DNA from 2 places in the Variovorax sp. AC103 genome. Region 1 is predicted to be linked to the other one. Evidence: riboswitches for the same ligand, from Rfam matches in the RefSeq annotation. Region 1 holds a riboswitch; the other holds the start of a gene.
What was found. Region 1 has a riboswitch for S-adenosylhomocysteine ahead of ahcY (adenosylhomocysteinase). Riboswitches for the same ligand answer to the same signal wherever they lie in the genome.

Region 1 (7,626 bases):
TCGCGCAGGCGCGTGCACAGGTCGGTCACCACGTCGAGGCCGAAGGCCTTGATCGACGCGGTGTCGTCGCCGTAGGCCTGCAGCCGCAGGCGCACCCAGCGCGGGATCTCGGCGCCGCAGGCGTCCGAGAAGCGCATGAGCTGCGTCGAACTCGTGATCGGCATGATGCCCGGCACGATCGGCGTGTCGATGCCCAGCTTGCGGGCGTCGTCGACGAAGCGAAAGTACGCCTCGGGCGTGAAGAAGTACTGCGTGATCGCCGAATCGGCGCCGGCCTTCACCTTGGCGGCAAAGGCCTGCAGATCGGCTTCGGGCGAGCGGGCCTGCGGATGGATCTCGGGGTAGCAGGCCACCTCGATGTGGAAATCGCGGCCGGTTTCCTCGCGGATGAAGGCCACGAGGTCGCTCGCGTACTGGAATTCGCCGCCAATGCCATAGCCGCTGGGCAGGTCGCCGCGCAGCGCCACCAGGCGCTTCACGCCCATGGCCTTGAGCTCGCCGAGCTGCTCGCGCACCGTGGCGCGCGTGGCGCCGATGCACGAGAAGTGGCTCGCGGCGTCCACGCCTTCGGACAGGATCTCCTGCACCGCACCGAAGGTGCCGTGGTGCGTGGAGCCGCCCGCGCCGTAGGTGACCGAGCAGAACTGCGGCTTGCGCACATACAGCTGCTGGCGCGCGGCGCGCAGCTTGACCGCGCCTTCGGGCGTCTTGGTCGGGAAGAATTCGAAACTCAGCGGAAGGCGCACCTGCGTCTCCTTAGGAACCGTCGCTCGCCTTGGCAGCGCGCACGGCATGAATGAAAAACTCGCGGTTGCCGTCGCCCCCGGCGATCGGGCTGTCGAACCAGCGCAGCACACGCAGATCGAGTGCCTCGCAGGCGTCGTGCAGGCGTTTCTCGACCACCGGATACATCGATTCGTCGCGCACGATGCCGCCCTTGCCGACCTGGCCGGGCTGCAGTTCGAACTGCGGCTTGACCAGCATCAGCAACTGGCCGTCGTCGGCCAGGAACTCGACCACGGCAGGCAGCACCAGCGTGAGCGAAATGAACGACAGGTCGCCGACGATCAGGTCAAAACGCGGATCGGCGGGCTGCTCGGACGCCTCGGGCTCTGCGTCCTCGTCACCGTCTTCATGCAGGTCGTCCGCCGACAGCGCACGCGCATTGACACCCTCGATGGCCACCACGCGCGCGTCCTCGCGCAACTTCGCATGCAGCTGCCCGTGGCCGACGTCGACGCCGACCACCTTCGCAGCGCCGCGCTGCAGCAGGCAATCGGTGAAGCCGCCGGTCGACTGGCCCACGTCGAGGCACAGCTTGCCGGCCGGGTCGACGCCGCTCACCGCGAGCGCGCCTTCGAGCTTGAGCCCGCCGCGCGACACATACCGGGCCTCGGCCGCATCGGCGAGCTCGAGCTCGGCCGATTCGGGCACTTCGTCCTTGTTCTTGACGACCGGGCGCCACGCGTCGCTCGTGCCCGCGTCGCGCCAGCGCATGCCGCCGGCAATGAGCCGCACGGCCTGCGAACGCGACGCGGCCATGCCGCGCTCCACCAACAGTTGATCAGCGCGCATGAGCGAAGCGCCGGGCCGCCCCAAGCAAGCTCGCACCGCAGTGCGAAGCACGGAGGTTTTTCATTGCGCTATCAATAACGGTACGTGTCGGGCTTGTACGGGCCGTTCTTGCTCACGCCGATGTAGGCGGCCTGCGAGTCGGTCAGCTCGGTCAGCATGGCGCCGACCTTCTTCAGGTGCAGGCGCGCCACCTTTTCGTCGAGGTGCTTGGGCAGCACGTAGACCTTGCCGGCTTCATAGGCGTCGGGCTTGGTGAACAGCTCGATCTGGGCGATGGTCTGGTTGGCGAACGACGACGACATCACGAAGCTCGGGTGGCCCGTGCCGCAGCCCAGGTTCACCAGGCGGCCCTTGGCCAGCAGGATGATCTTCTTGCCGTCCGGGAAGGTGATGTGGTCGACCTGCGGCTTGATTTCTTCCCACTCGTACTTCTCGATCGACGCGACGTCGATCTCGTTGTCGAAGTGGCCGATGTTGCAGACGATGGCCTGGTCCTTCATGGCGGCCATGGTGTCGTGCGTGATGACGTCCTTGTTGCCGGTGGTGGTCACGAAGATGTCGGCCTTGTCGGCGGCGTACTCCATGGTCACGACCTTGTAGCCTTCCATGGCGGCCTGCAGGGCGTTGATCGGGTCGATCTCGGTCACCCACACCTGGGCGCTCAGTGCGCGCAGTGCCTGGGCCGAGCCCTTGCCCACGTCGCCGTAGCCGGCCACGCAGGCCACCTTGCCGGCGATCATCACGTCGGTCGCGCGCTTGATGCCGTCCACCAGCGATTCGCGGCAGCCGTACAGGTTGTCGAACTTGCTCTTGGTGACCGAGTCGTTCACGTTGATGGCGCGGAACTGCAGCGTGCCCTTGGCGGACATCTCGTTCAGGCGGTGCACGCCGGTGGTCGTTTCCTCGGTCACGCCGATGATCTCGGCGGCCTTGCGGGTGTACCAGGTGCCGTCCACGGCCAGCTTGGCCTTGATGGCGGCGTAGAGGATGCGTTCTTCTTCGCTGGTCGGGTTGGCGAGCACGCCCAGGTCCTTCTCGGCGCGCTGGCCCAGGTGCATCAGCAGCGTGGCGTCGCCGCCGTCGTCCAGGATCATGTTCGGGCCTTCGCCCTTCGAACCCTTGGGGCCGAAGTCGAAGATGGCGTGGGTGTAGTCCCAGTAGTCCTTGAGCGACTCGCCCTTGATGGCGAACACCGGCGTGCCGGCGGCGGCGATGGCGGCGGCGGCGTGGTCCTGCGTCGAGAAGATGTTGCACGAGGCCCAGCGCACTTCGGCGCCCAGGGCTTGCAGCGTCTCGATCAGCACGGCCGTCTGGATGGTCATGTGGATCGAACCCGTGATGCGCGCGCCCTTGAGCGGCTGCGCCTTGGAGAACTCTTCACGGATGGCCATCAGGCCGGGCATTTCGGTTTCCGCGATGCGGATTTCCTTGCGGCCCCAGGCGGCGAGGGACAGGTCGGCAATCGCCTGGTCGGCGGTGGACACGGGGGTGGGCTTGAGAACAGCGCTCATGAGAACTCCAAAACTGGTTTGAAAGATGCCACTGCGTTCGGGGGTCTGACGGAAAAAGGACTCACCGCGAGAACAGCGGATGAGCGTGGTTGCGATGTGGTCCGAGCCTCACGCCTGACGGCGCTGCAACGCTCCTCGGAACGGCGGATTGTAGACGCGGCGCCCGGGCCCGCCAATCGCTCGGGTATCCCACATCACGGAAAGCGCGTTCTGCCGCACAGGCGTACATTGGTTCGCACCCAACCACGGAAGCCCCCGCCCATGTCGCTCACGCACTCCAGAATCCCCTCGGCCCTGCTTGCCGCAGCCGCACTCGTCGCCACGGCCAGCGTCCCGGTCCTTGCCGCCGCGCAGAACGCCGACCCGGTGCGCATCCGCGGCACCATCGTGCGCGTAGACGCCAAGACCCTCGTCGTTCAGGACCGCGGCGGCGAGGTCGTCAGCCTCGCACGCCCGGCCGACATGCCGGTGTCGGAGGTCTACCGCATCAAGCTGTCCGACATCAAGCGCGGCAGCTTCATCGGCACCGCCGCCATGCCGCAGCCCGACGGCACCCAGAAGGCGATCGAAGTGGTGGTGTTCCCCGAGGCCGCGCGCGGCACGGGTGAAGGCCACAGGCCTTGGGACCTGATGCCCGACAGCACGATGACCAACGCCACCGTCGCCGACCTGGCCGCGGCGCCGAAGTCGGTGCGCGGCGGGCAGCAGATGCGCCTGACCTACAAGGGCGGCGAGAAGACCGTCATCGTGCCGCCCGACGCTCCGGTGGTCACCTTCCGCCCCGGCACCGACGCACTGCTCGTGCCCGGCGCCAAGGTGATGGTGAATGCGCAGGAAAAGAACGGCACGCCCACGGCGCTGCGCGTCACGGCCGGGCGCGACGGCTTCGCGCCACCGATGTAAACGGCACGCGGGGCGGTCGCCCCGCATCCGAGGGAAACCCCGCAGGATTTTTTGTCCGGGCGACAGGCGCGGGCGGCCCTGTGCGGCGTATCGTGGCGTGGGACTCCGGCCGCAAGGCAGGTTCCAGCCACCCATCCGTTCACCCGACACAGGAGATTGCGCACCATGGCCACTGCCAAGAAAGCCGCCGCCAAGAAGACCCCCTCTAGCAGCGAGAGCACCGCCGGCGCGAAGCAGGCGATGCCGAACGCCGCGGACATGCTCAATCCGCTGAAGGGCATGGCCGACCGGCTGCAGAACCTCAACCTGACCGGCGGCGCCGGCAAGCTGCTGGACAGCGGCCGCAAGGACCTGCAGGCGGTCATGGAAGCCAACGAAAAGTCCTACCAGGGCCTGCAGACCGTGGTGCAGCGGCAGACCGAGATGATCAAGCACGCCATCACCGAATGGCAGAGCGCCGCCAAGGGCATGCCGGGCAAGGACCCGAAGGAAAACCTCGCCAAGCTCGACGAACTCGGCCGCCAGTCGTTCCAGCGCGCCATCGACGACATCAAGGAACTCGCCAACCTCGCGGCCAAGTCGCAGGCCGATGCGTTCGACGTGGTGCGCCAGCGCATCCAGTCCAACGTGGACGAAGTGACCAAGCTGCTGCAGCGCAAGTAAGCCGGAACCCGCCGCCATGCCCCCAGCAGCAGCCCCGCCACCGGTCGAGCGGCGCACGCGCGTCAACGGCATCGAACTCGCCTGGGACAGCTTCGGCGACCCGGCCGCCACGCCGCTGCTGCTGGTCATGGGCCTCGGCGCCCAGATGGTCGCCTGGGACGACGCGTTTTGCGCGCGGCTCGCCGAAGCCGGCCGCCATCGCGTGATCCGCTTCGACAACCGCGACATCGGCCACTCGAGCTACCTGACCGAGCTCGGCGTGCCCGACATCCAGCTGCTGATGCACCAGGCCATGGCCGGCCGGCCGCTGCAGGTGCCCTACACCCTGCGCGACATGGCCGGCGACTGCGTCGGGCTGCTCGACGCGCTGGGCATCGCGCGCGCCCACGTCGTGGGCGCCTCCATGGGCGGCGCCATCGGGCAGGAGCTGTGCATTCACCATGCGCACCGGATGCTGTCGTTCACCAGCATCATGTCGAGCACCGGCAACCCGGCCCTGCCGCCGCCCACGCCCGAGGCGATGGCGGTGCTGTTCGCGCCTTCGCCGACCACCTTCGAGGCCTACCTGCCGCACTACGCCAACGTGTGGCGCGTGCTGCGCGGTACAGCGGACTTTCCGCTCGACGAGGCGCGCGACACCGAGCGGGCCCAGCTCGTGTTCCTGCGCGGACTCAACCCGCCCGGCGTGGCGCGCCAGTTCGCAGCCATCCTGGCCTCGGGCAACCGCAAGCCCGCGCTGCACGACGTGCAGGTGCCCACGCTGGTGATCCACGGCGAGGCCGATCCATTGGTGCCGGTGGCCTGCGGCGTCGACGTGGCCGATGCGATTCCCGGCGCCAAGCTGCTGCGCATCGCGGGCATGGGCCATGCGCTGCCGATTCCGATGTGGCCGCAGATCGTCGACGCCATTGCCGCGCACACGGCGCGGCACCTGGACGCCTGAGGCACCCGTCACTCGGTCAGGGCGCGCCTCACGTCTTCCTGCAGGCTTCGCAGGTGCTCGCGCATGGCGGTGCGGGCGCGCTCGGCGTCCCGTGCGCGCAACGCGCGAACGATCTCGCCGTGCTCGTCGTGGTTCTCCGGCTGCCTGTGCAACGGGCTGTGCAGGCGGAACAGCCGCGCATTGACACGCAACTCTTCCACCAGCCGCGGAAACACCACGTTGCCGCTGGCCGTGGCGATCAGCAGGTGGAAACGGTCGTCGAAGTGCCAGTGCTCGGTCTCGGTGTGCTCGCCGGCATCGAGCGCCTGGATGTCGGTTTCGAGCGTGTCGATTTCGGCGTCGGTGATTTTTCCGACGGCCAGCGCGATGCCCTCGCATTCGATCACCTCGCGCGCACGCATGCAGTCGAAGTACTCCTTGGTTCCGAGCGCGCGCACGGCGTAGGAACGCGCGTCGCGCCGCACCAGCAGGCCCTCGCCCGCCAGCCGCACCAGCGCCTCGCGCATCGGCGTGCGCGAGATGCGCAGGTCTTCCGCCAGCCGCGCCTCCTGCAGCGGACTGCCGGCCGAGATCTGGCGGTCGAGGATCAGCGTGCGCAGCCGCTCGTAGGCCTGCTCGGCCAGGCTGGCGGAGCGCACCTCCAGGGGAGCGATCGTGATGGTGGCGGGCTGCGTGGGGCTGGGAAGGCTGGGCATGCGAAAAAGGGGGAAGGCCGCAAGGAAGGCTGCGAGAAAAGCCAAGGGGCCACAGGGGCGGCAGAGCTTATCAGGGCCGCCTCGCGGCGCTGCCCTGCAGGCTCAGAGCCATTTGTCCAGCGGATTGCCGTCGTTCGGCGCGCGCGGCCGAAGGCAAGGCAGGAACTGGCCCGAGCCGGGCTCGGCCAGGAATGCGCCGTCCTGCCACACCACGCGGCCGCGAGACACGGTCACGCCCGGCCACGCGCGCAGCGCCATGCCTTCGTAGGGCGTGTAGTCGACGGCATGGTGCAGCATGCTGTTGGTGAGCAGCTTTTCCTGGCCCGGGGCGAACACGTCCCAGACCACGAAGTCGGCGTCGCTGCCTACGGCGATGGTGCCCTTGCGCGGGTACAGCCCGTACAGCCGCGCCGGGTTGGTGGACGTGAGCTCGACGAAGCGGTGGATGTCGATGCGCCCCTTGAGCACGCCCTCGCTCATCAGCAGCGGCAAGCGCGTTTCCACGCCGGGAATGCCGTTCGGAATGCGGTCGAAGGACGCGTCGTCGCCGGCCACGCGCTTGCCGTCGGTGCCGCCCATGTTGAACGGCGCATGGTCGGACGAGAAGATGGTGAACAGCCCGCTCGACAGCCCGTTCCAGATGAACTGCTGGTTGGCCTTGTCGCGCGGCGGCGGGCTGCAGATGCAGCGCGCGCCGTGCATCGGATCGTCGGGGTCGATGCCCAGGTCCTCGGCGCTCAGGAACAGGTACTGCGGGCAGGTCTCCGCATGGATCGGCAGGCCGCGTCCGCGCGCCCAGTGGATCTGCTCGATCGCCTCGCGGCCCGAGACGTGGACGATCAGGATCGGCGTGTCGACCAGTTCGGCCAGCGCGATGGCCCGGTGCGTGGCCTCGCGCTCCACCGCCATCGGGCGCGAACTGCTGTGGTAGCGCGGCGCCGTGAGCCCCGCGTCGAGCAACTGCTCGGTGAGCCAGGCGATGCAGTCGCTGTTCTCGGCGTGGATCATGGTCATGGCGCCGTGCCGGCGCGCGGTGGCCAGGACCTCGATGATCTGGCGGTCGTCCAGCTTGAGATCGTCGTAGGTCATGTAGATCTTGAAGGAGGTGTAGCCCTTCTCGATCAATGCGGGCAGCTCGCGCTGCGTCACGTCGCGCGTGGCGTCGGCCACGATCAGGTGGAAGGCGTAGTCGATCACCGCCTTGCCCTCGGCGCGGCGGTGGTAGTCGTCCACCGCCTCCTGGATGCTGTGGCCCTTCTGCTGCGCGGCGAACGGCAGCACGGTGGTGGTGCCGCCGCAGGCCGCCGAACGCGTGCCGGAGAGAAAGTCGTCCGCG
Region 2 (7,626 bases), on a different contig from region 1:
CCCGGCACTCGCGCAGACGCTGCTGGGCATCGCCGAGCGCGCCACCGGCTACACCGGCGTGCTCAACGGCCGCTTCACCGGCGGCTACATCACCCGCCAGTACGGCAACCCGGCGCAGAACGTTCATGCGGTGCAGCTGGAGATGACCCAGTCGAGCTACATGCAGGAAGCGCTGCCGTTCGACTACCTGCCGCAGGTGGCTGCGGGCGTGAAGCCGCATGTGCGGGCGATGCTGGAGGCGGTGCTGGCCTTCGTGGAAGCGCCCCCGAAGAAGTGACAAAGGGCTGACGGGCATAGGGGACGGCCTGCGGTTTCTACAATCGGGGGTATGAAGAAGCCCATCGTCTACACCCGCGGCCAGGCACTTGCCGGCATCCTTGAAAAGCGCATCGCCATCCTCGACGGCGCCATGGGCACGATGATCCAGCGCTTCAAGCTCACCGAGGAGCAGTACCGCGGCGAGCGCTTCAAGGACTTCGAGCGCGACGTGAAGGGCAACAACGAGCTGCTCTCGCTCACGCGCCCCGACGTGATCCGCGACATCCACGAGGCCTACCTGGCCGCCGGCGCCGACCTGATCGAGACCAACACCTTCGGCGCGACCACCATCGCGCAGGAGGACTACAAGATGGCGCACCTGGCGCGCGAGATGAACCTCGAGTCCGCCAAGCTCGCGCGCGCGGCCTGCGACAAGTTCAGCACCCCCGACAAGCCGCGCTTCGTGGCCGGCGCCCTCGGCCCCACGCCCAAGACGGCGAGCATCAGCCCCGACGTGAACGATCCCGGCGCGCGCAATGTCGATTTCGAATCGCTGCGCGCGGCCTACTACGAGCAGACCGAAGCGCTGGTCGAAGGCGGCGCCGACGTGATCCTGGTCGAGACCATCTTCGACACGCTCAACGCCAAGGCCGCGCTGTTCGCGGTGGACGAGTATTTCGACAACAGCGGGCAGCGCCTGCCGCTGATCATCAGCGGCACCGTGACCGACGCCTCGGGCCGCATCCTGAGCGGGCAGACCGTCACCGCCTTCTGGCACAGCGTGCGCCATTCGCAGCCGCTGGCCATCGGCCTGAACTGTGCGCTTGGCGCGGCGCTGATGCGCCCGTACATCCAGGAACTGGCGCGCGTGGCGGGCGACACCTTCATCAGCTGCTATCCGAACGCGGGCCTGCCCAACCCCATGAGCGACACCGGCTTCGACGAGACGCCCGACGTCACCTCGCGCCTGCTGCACGAGTTCGCGGCCGCGGGGCTGGTGAACATCGTGGGCGGCTGCTGCGGCACCACGCCGGACCACATCGCGGCGATCGGCAAGGCCGTGGCGCCGGTGTCGGGCCGCGCGCTGGGCAGCAAAAGCGCCGGCTTCTACCGCGAAGCCGCCTGAATTTGGCTCGCCCCCAGGCTTCGCACACTTCGTGTCGCTTCTCCTTCCCCCTGCCGGGGGCAACACCTGAGGCCCGGCGAAGCCGGTTCCTCGGTGTTTCGCGAATAAGAGTTTGGGGCTGATTGACGGGTTTTCGTGGTGCGCCTAGGCTGGGCGCAAGGAGCATTTCATGAACCCGAACACCTGTCGCTGGATCGGCATCGGCGCGCTGGCCGTGGTCCTTCCCTTCGCGGCTCAGGCGCAGCAGGCCTTCACACGCGGCGCCGTCAACCTGCGCGCCGGCCCGTCGGGCGACTATCCGATGGTGGCGCGGCTCGCGCCGGGCCAGCCGCTCGAGGTGGTCGGCTGCACCAATGGCTACGGCTGGTGCGACGTGGTGCTGCCCGACGGCGGGCGCGGCTGGGTCTGGTCGCGCAACCTCGACTACGGCTACCAAGACCAACGCGTGCCGCTGGCCACCTACGGCGCGGTGATCGGGGTGCCGATCGTCGGCTTCGCGATCGGCAGCTACTGGGCAAACTACTACCGCGACCGGCCCTGGTACGGCGACCGGCGCTGGTGGGGAAATCGGCCACCGCCGCCGGTGGCGGGCTGGCGTCCGCCGCCGCCGGTCAGGCCGGGGTGGCAGCCGCATCCGTGGCAGCCCGGGCCGGGGTTCCGGCCACCAGGCCCGGGCTTTCGCCCGCCGCCAGCGCCGGGGTTTCGTCCCCCGCCGGCGCCGGGGTTTCGCCCGCCGGCCGACCCCGGGTTCAGGCTGCCCCGGCCGCAGCCGGGCTTTCGCCCCGGACCGCCGCCGGGCAGGCCGCACCCGGGTGGCGGCGGTGGGCGCCCGCACGGTGGCGGGCCGGGAGGCGGCGGCCACGGTGGCGGCGGGCACGGCGGGGGCCATGGCGGCGGCCACGGCCGGTGACGCACCCGGGCGCTAGAGCCCGCCGGTCTTCACGCCGCACTCCCCCGCCGCCTGGCGGTTGCGCGCAATCAGCGCCACGAAGCGCTGCGCGCCCAGCCCGAGCGGCCGCTCTCGCGACCAGACCACGTCGACCCACAGGTCCAGCCCGTTGCTGAGGTTCTCGAACGGAATCTCGATCAGCGCGCCGGCCGCCACGTGCGGCTTGGCGAAATTGCGCTGCAGCCAGCCCCAGCCCAGCCCGGCGGTAATGAGGCTCAGCGCGGCCAGCGCGTTGTCGGTGCGCCAGACGTGGCGCGCGAACACGAACCTCGGGTCGCTGGTGGTCAGGTCGCGCCCGGCCACGACGATCTGCCGGGTGTTCGTCAGGTGGTCCTCGCGCAGCCGGCCGCCGTTGGTGGCGAGCACGGGGTGGTCGGGCGCAATGACCGCCACCATCAGGTCGCTGCCCACCTCCTGAAAGCCTTCGCGGCCGTCGAGGCTGGGGCGCTCGAACACCAGGGCCAGCTGCGCGCGGCCGCTGTGCAGCAGTGCCAGCGCATCGGCCTGCGGCGCGGCCAGCACCTCGACCTGCAGCAGCGGGTGCTCGCGTGCCAGCTCGGCCAGCGGGCCGCTCCAGGGGGCGGCCAGCAGCTCGGGCGCGATGGCCAGCGTGAGCCGGTCTTCCAGCCCCTGCGTGAGCGCCAGCGCCTGGACCTGCAGTTGCCGCAATTGGGAGGCCAGCAGCCGCGCCTGGGGCTCCAGGGAGCGTGCGGCGGGCGTGGGCTGGGGCTCGCGGCCGCTGCGGTCGAACAGCGGCAGGTCGAGCTCCGCCTCCAGGTTGGCGATGGCCATGCTCACGGCCGACGGCACCTTGCGCAGCGCCCGCGCCGCCGCCGAGAAGGAGCCGTGGTCGATCACGGCCAGAAAGACCTCTACGTTGTCACTGGAGAAAGCCATTGGCGCTCGACCTATCAATAAACCTGAAACAAGTTAACTTTTTATATCAGCGAATGACACATAAAGTCCAGTCATCGCAGTCACCAACCAAGAGAAGAAGTCATGCAGGGCATTCAACGTCGCATCGTCTACATCAGCCTTTATGAGGGCATCGCCATCGTCGCGGCCAGCGCGGGGCTGGCCTTGATGACGGACGCCGGGCTCGGCCATTCGGGCATGCTGGCGGTAGGCGCCTCGGTCATCGCGGTGATCTGGAACCTGGTCTTCAACGCGCTGTTCGAGCGCTGGGAATCGCGCCAGGCCGTGCGCGGGCGCAGCGTGCGCCGCCGCATCGCCCATGCCATCGGCTTCGAGGGCGGGCTGATCGCCTTCCTGGTGCCGATGTTCGCCTGGGGCCTGGGCGTGTCGCTCTGGCAGGCGCTGGTGATGGACCTGGGCCTGGTGGTGTTCTTCCTGGTCTACACCTTCGTCTTCAACTGGGCCTTCGACCGGGTGTTCGGCCTGCCGGCGTCCGCAATGGGCGAGCCACAACCGGCATAAGCCGGCGCTTACTTAGTCGCCATGCGGGCCGGCCTTCGCGGCCGGCAGCGCGCATGGCCAAGGCACTGCTCGGCCGCGGGCGCCCGGTGTCGTTGAACGAGTTGGACGCGGGCGAAGCCGGGAACTGGGGTTTTCCCCGGCCCCATTCGAATCGCCCTAAAATGCGGCCCTTCCCAAGGAGCGTTGCAGCGGTGGGCCTCACAGGCCGGCCGTCAGGCTTGGGGCGACAACGACGCTCGCCTGTTCGACTCTTCCGCAGGTGAGGCCATGTCCCAGATTTCCGCTCCAGCTACCCCCGATTCCGCGCCCCTGGCGCCCCCGCCCATGAAGCTGTCCGGCCTCGAACCGGTCGCCATCGGCGAGGGCACGCTGTTCGTCAACATCGGCGAGCGCACCAACGTCACCGGCTCCAAGGCCTTCGCGCGGATGATCCTGAACGGCCAGTTCGAAGAGGCCCTGGCCGTCGCGCGCCAGCAGGTCGAGAACGGCGCCCAGGTGATCGACATCAACATGGACGAGGCCATGCTCGACAGCAAGGCCGCCATGGTCCGCTTCCTGAACCTGATTGCCAGCGAGCCCGACATCGCGCGTGTGCCGGTGATGGTCGACAGCTCGAAGTGGGACGTCATCGAGGCCGGCCTGCGCTGCATCCAGGGCAAGGGCATCGTCAACTCCATCTCCATGAAGGAGGGGGTCGACAAGTTCAAGCACGAGGCCAAGCTGGTGCGCCGCTACGGCGCCGCCGCGGTTGTCATGGCGTTCGACGAGAAGGGCCAGGCCGACACCTACGCGCGCAAGGTCGAGATCTGCGAGCGGGCCTACCGCATCCTGGTCGACGAGGTGGGCTTCCCGCCGGAAGACATCATCTTCGACCCCAACATCTTCGCCATTGCCACCGGCATCGAGGAGCACGACAACTACGCGGTCGACTTCATCAACGCGGTGCGCTGGATCAAGCAGAACCTGCCGGGCGCCAAGGTGTCGGGCGGCGTGAGCAACGTGAGCTTCAGCTTTCGCGGCAACGACCCGATGCGCGAGGCCATCCACACCGTGTTTTTGTACCACGCCATCCAGGCGGGCATGGACATGGGCATCGTCAACGCGGGCATGGTGGGCGTGTACGACGACCTGGAGCCCACGCTGCGCGAGCGCGTGGAAGACGTGGTGCTCAACCGCCGCCCTGACGCCGGCGAACGCCTCGTCGAAGTGGCCGAAACCGCCAAGAGCGGCGCCAAGGACGAAAGCAAGCGCCTCGAATGGCGCGGCACGCCCGACAACCCGGTGCACGTCAACCAGCGGCTGTCGCACGCGATGGTGCACGGCATCACCGACTTCATCGTCGAAGACACCGAAGAGGCCTACCAGCAGATCCTGGCCAAGGGCGGCCGTCCGCTGCACGTGATCGAAGGGCCGCTCATGGACGGCATGAACATCGTGGGCGACCTGTTCGGCGCCGGCAAGATGTTCCTGCCGCAGGTGGTGAAGTCGGCGCGCGTCATGAAGTCGGCCGTGGCCCACCTGCTCCCCTACATCGAGGAAGAAAAGCTGCGTGACGAGGCGGCGGGCCGCGACGTGCGCACCAAGGGCAAGATCATCATCGCCACCGTCAAGGGCGACGTTCACGACATCGGCAAGAACATCGTCACCGTCGTGCTCCAGTGCAACAACTTCGAAGTGGTGAACATGGGCGTGATGGTCCCGTGCCACGAGATCCTGGCGCGCGCCAAGGTCGAGGGCGCGGACATCGTGGGCCTGTCGGGCCTGATCACGCCGAGCCTGGAAGAGATGCAGTTCGTGGCCGGCGAGATGCAGCGCGACGACCATTTCCGCATCAGGAAGATTCCGCTCATGATCGGCGGCGCCACCACCAGCCGCGTGCACACGGCCGTGAAGATCGCGCCGCACTACGAGGGCCCCGTGGTCTACGTGCCCGACGCCTCGCGCAGCGTGAGCGTGGCGCAGAGCCTGCTGTCCGACCAGGCCGCGGCCTACATCGACGAGATCAACGCCGACTACGACAAGGTGCGCACCCAGCACGCCAACAAGAAGCAGGTGCCGCTGTGGCCGCTGGCCAAGGTGCGCGCCAACAAGACGCCCATCGACTGGTCGAACTACACGCCCCCCGTGCCCAAGTTCATCGGCCGGCGCGTGTTCAAGAACTACGACCTGACCGAGCTCGCCAAGTACATCGACTGGGGCCCGTTCTTCCAGACCTGGGACCTGGCCGGCCCGTTCCCCGCCATCCTGAAGGACGAAGTCGTCGGCACCGAGGCCGTGCGCGTGTATGCCGACGGCCAGCGCATGCTCAAGCGCCTGATCGAAGGCCGCTGGCTCAGCGCGGCCGGCATCGTCGGCTTCTGGCCCGCCAACACGGTGAACGACGACGACATCGAGCTCTACACGGACGAGACGCGCAGCGAGGTGGCGCTCACCTGGTACGGCATGCGCCAGCAGACCGAGAAGCAGGTCATCGACGGCGTGATGCGCCCGAACCGCTGCCTGGCCGACTTCGTCGCGCCCAAGGCCAGCGGCCTGAAGGACTACGTGGGCATGTTCGCCGTCACCGCCGGCCTGGGCGTCGAGAAGAAGGAGAAGTACTTCATCGACGACCTGGACGACTACTCGGCCATCATGCTCAAGGCCCTGGCCGACCGCCTGGCCGAGGCTTTCGCCGAGTCGCTGCACCACCGCGCGCGCACCGACCTGTGGGGCTATGCGGCCGACGAGGGCCTGAGCAACGACGAGATGATTGCGGAGAAGTACCGCGGCATCCGCCCCGCGCCGGGCTATCCGGCCTGCCCCGACCACAGCGTGAAGGGCCCGATGTTCGACCTTCTGGCCTGCGCGGACATTGGCATGACCCTGACGGAAAGCCTCGCTATGATGCCCGCCGCCAGCGTGAGTGGTTTCTACCTGAGTCACCCCGATGCGACGTACTTCAACGTCGGCAAGATCGGGCACGACCAGTTGCAGGACCAGGCCGCGCGGCGCAAGCAAAGCGAAGCCGAGCTCGAGCGCCTGCTGGCGCCCAATCTTTGAAGGTCCTTTGAACCTGCCGGCCGGCGTGGCCGCCCGGCACCGGGAGTTGTTATTCAGAAGCTGATGTTTGCAGCCGCGCACTACGCGGCATTGGCGGTCTTCGTCTTCAGCTGCTGGGGTTATGGCCGCGCACTGCTGGCCCGCCTGGCGCCACCGCCGCGCCGCGACCTGGGGCTCGAAGCGGCCATGGCCGTGGCGCTGGGCGTGGGCCTGTTCATCTGCGCCTTCCAGGCGCTGGCCATCTTCGGCGCCTTCAAGACCGGTGCCACCGTGGCCCTGGTCGCCGCGGGCTTCGTGGCAGCGGCGGTCCAGCTGCCACCCTGGCTTCTCCAGCGGCGCGCCCTGCGCGCCAGCGAGCCTGCCGCGGCGCCGTGGACCTACGTCGAGCGCGTCGCGATGATCGCGCTGGCCCTGGTCGCGATGCCCGCGCTGGTCGCGCCGCTGGCCCCGCCGATCGCCTTCGACGAGCTGATGTACCACCTGCCCTATGCCCGCCAGGTGGCGCAGCAGGGCGCGCTGGGCATCCACGACTGGTTGCGCTACCCCTGGTTCCCGTACAACTACAACCTGCTCTATGCCGCCGCGCTGCAGGTGAGCGACGACGTGCTGCCGCACTTTCTCAATGCCCTGGCCGGTGCGCTGTCGGTGACGATGATCTACCGGCTGGGCATGCTGCACGTCAACCGGCTCACGGCCTGCATCGGCGCGGCCATCTGGCTGGGGCTGGGCGACTATTCCAACGCGCTGATCGACATGGGCGTGGCGCTGTTCGTGCTGTCGGCCTGCGTGGCGCTGTGGTGGTGGCGCGAGTCGGAGC

Region 2: it holds a riboswitch for S-adenosylhomocysteine, as region 1 does, so the genes downstream of both, metH (methionine synthase) here and ahcY (adenosylhomocysteinase) in region 1, are expected to answer to the same signal.

The regions. Positions count from the first base shown of each region.
Region 1 covers NZ_CEEDFC010000018.1:111,336-118,961, forward strand. The annotation lists gene metF (methylenetetrahydrofolate reductase [NAD(P)H]) at 1-746, opposite strand, end outside; gene AC0IYU_RS24170 (TlyA family RNA methyltransferase) at 757-1,575, opposite strand; gene ahcY (adenosylhomocysteinase) at 1,647-3,086, opposite strand; S-adenosyl-L-homocysteine riboswitch at 3,161-3,229, opposite strand; gene AC0IYU_RS24180 (hypothetical protein) at 3,348-3,989, shown strand; gene phaP (TIGR01841 family phasin) at 4,155-4,652, shown strand; gene AC0IYU_RS24190 (alpha/beta fold hydrolase) at 4,669-5,595, shown strand; gene AC0IYU_RS24195 (GntR family transcriptional regulator) at 5,604-6,290, opposite strand; gene hydA (dihydropyrimidinase) at 6,393-7,626, opposite strand, start outside.
Region 2 covers NZ_CEEDFC010000003.1:389,507-397,132, reverse strand. The annotation lists gene hutG (N-formylglutamate deformylase) at 1-277, shown strand, start outside; gene AC0IYU_RS06515 (homocysteine S-methyltransferase family protein) at 329-1,384, shown strand; gene AC0IYU_RS06510 (SH3 domain-containing protein) at 1,554-2,294, shown strand; gene AC0IYU_RS06505 (LysR family transcriptional regulator) at 2,307-3,230, opposite strand; gene AC0IYU_RS06500 (PACE efflux transporter) at 3,333-3,770, shown strand; S-adenosyl-L-homocysteine riboswitch at 3,940-4,015, shown strand; gene metH (methionine synthase) at 4,095-6,809, shown strand; gene AC0IYU_RS06490 (ArnT family glycosyltransferase) at 6,873-7,626, shown strand, end outside.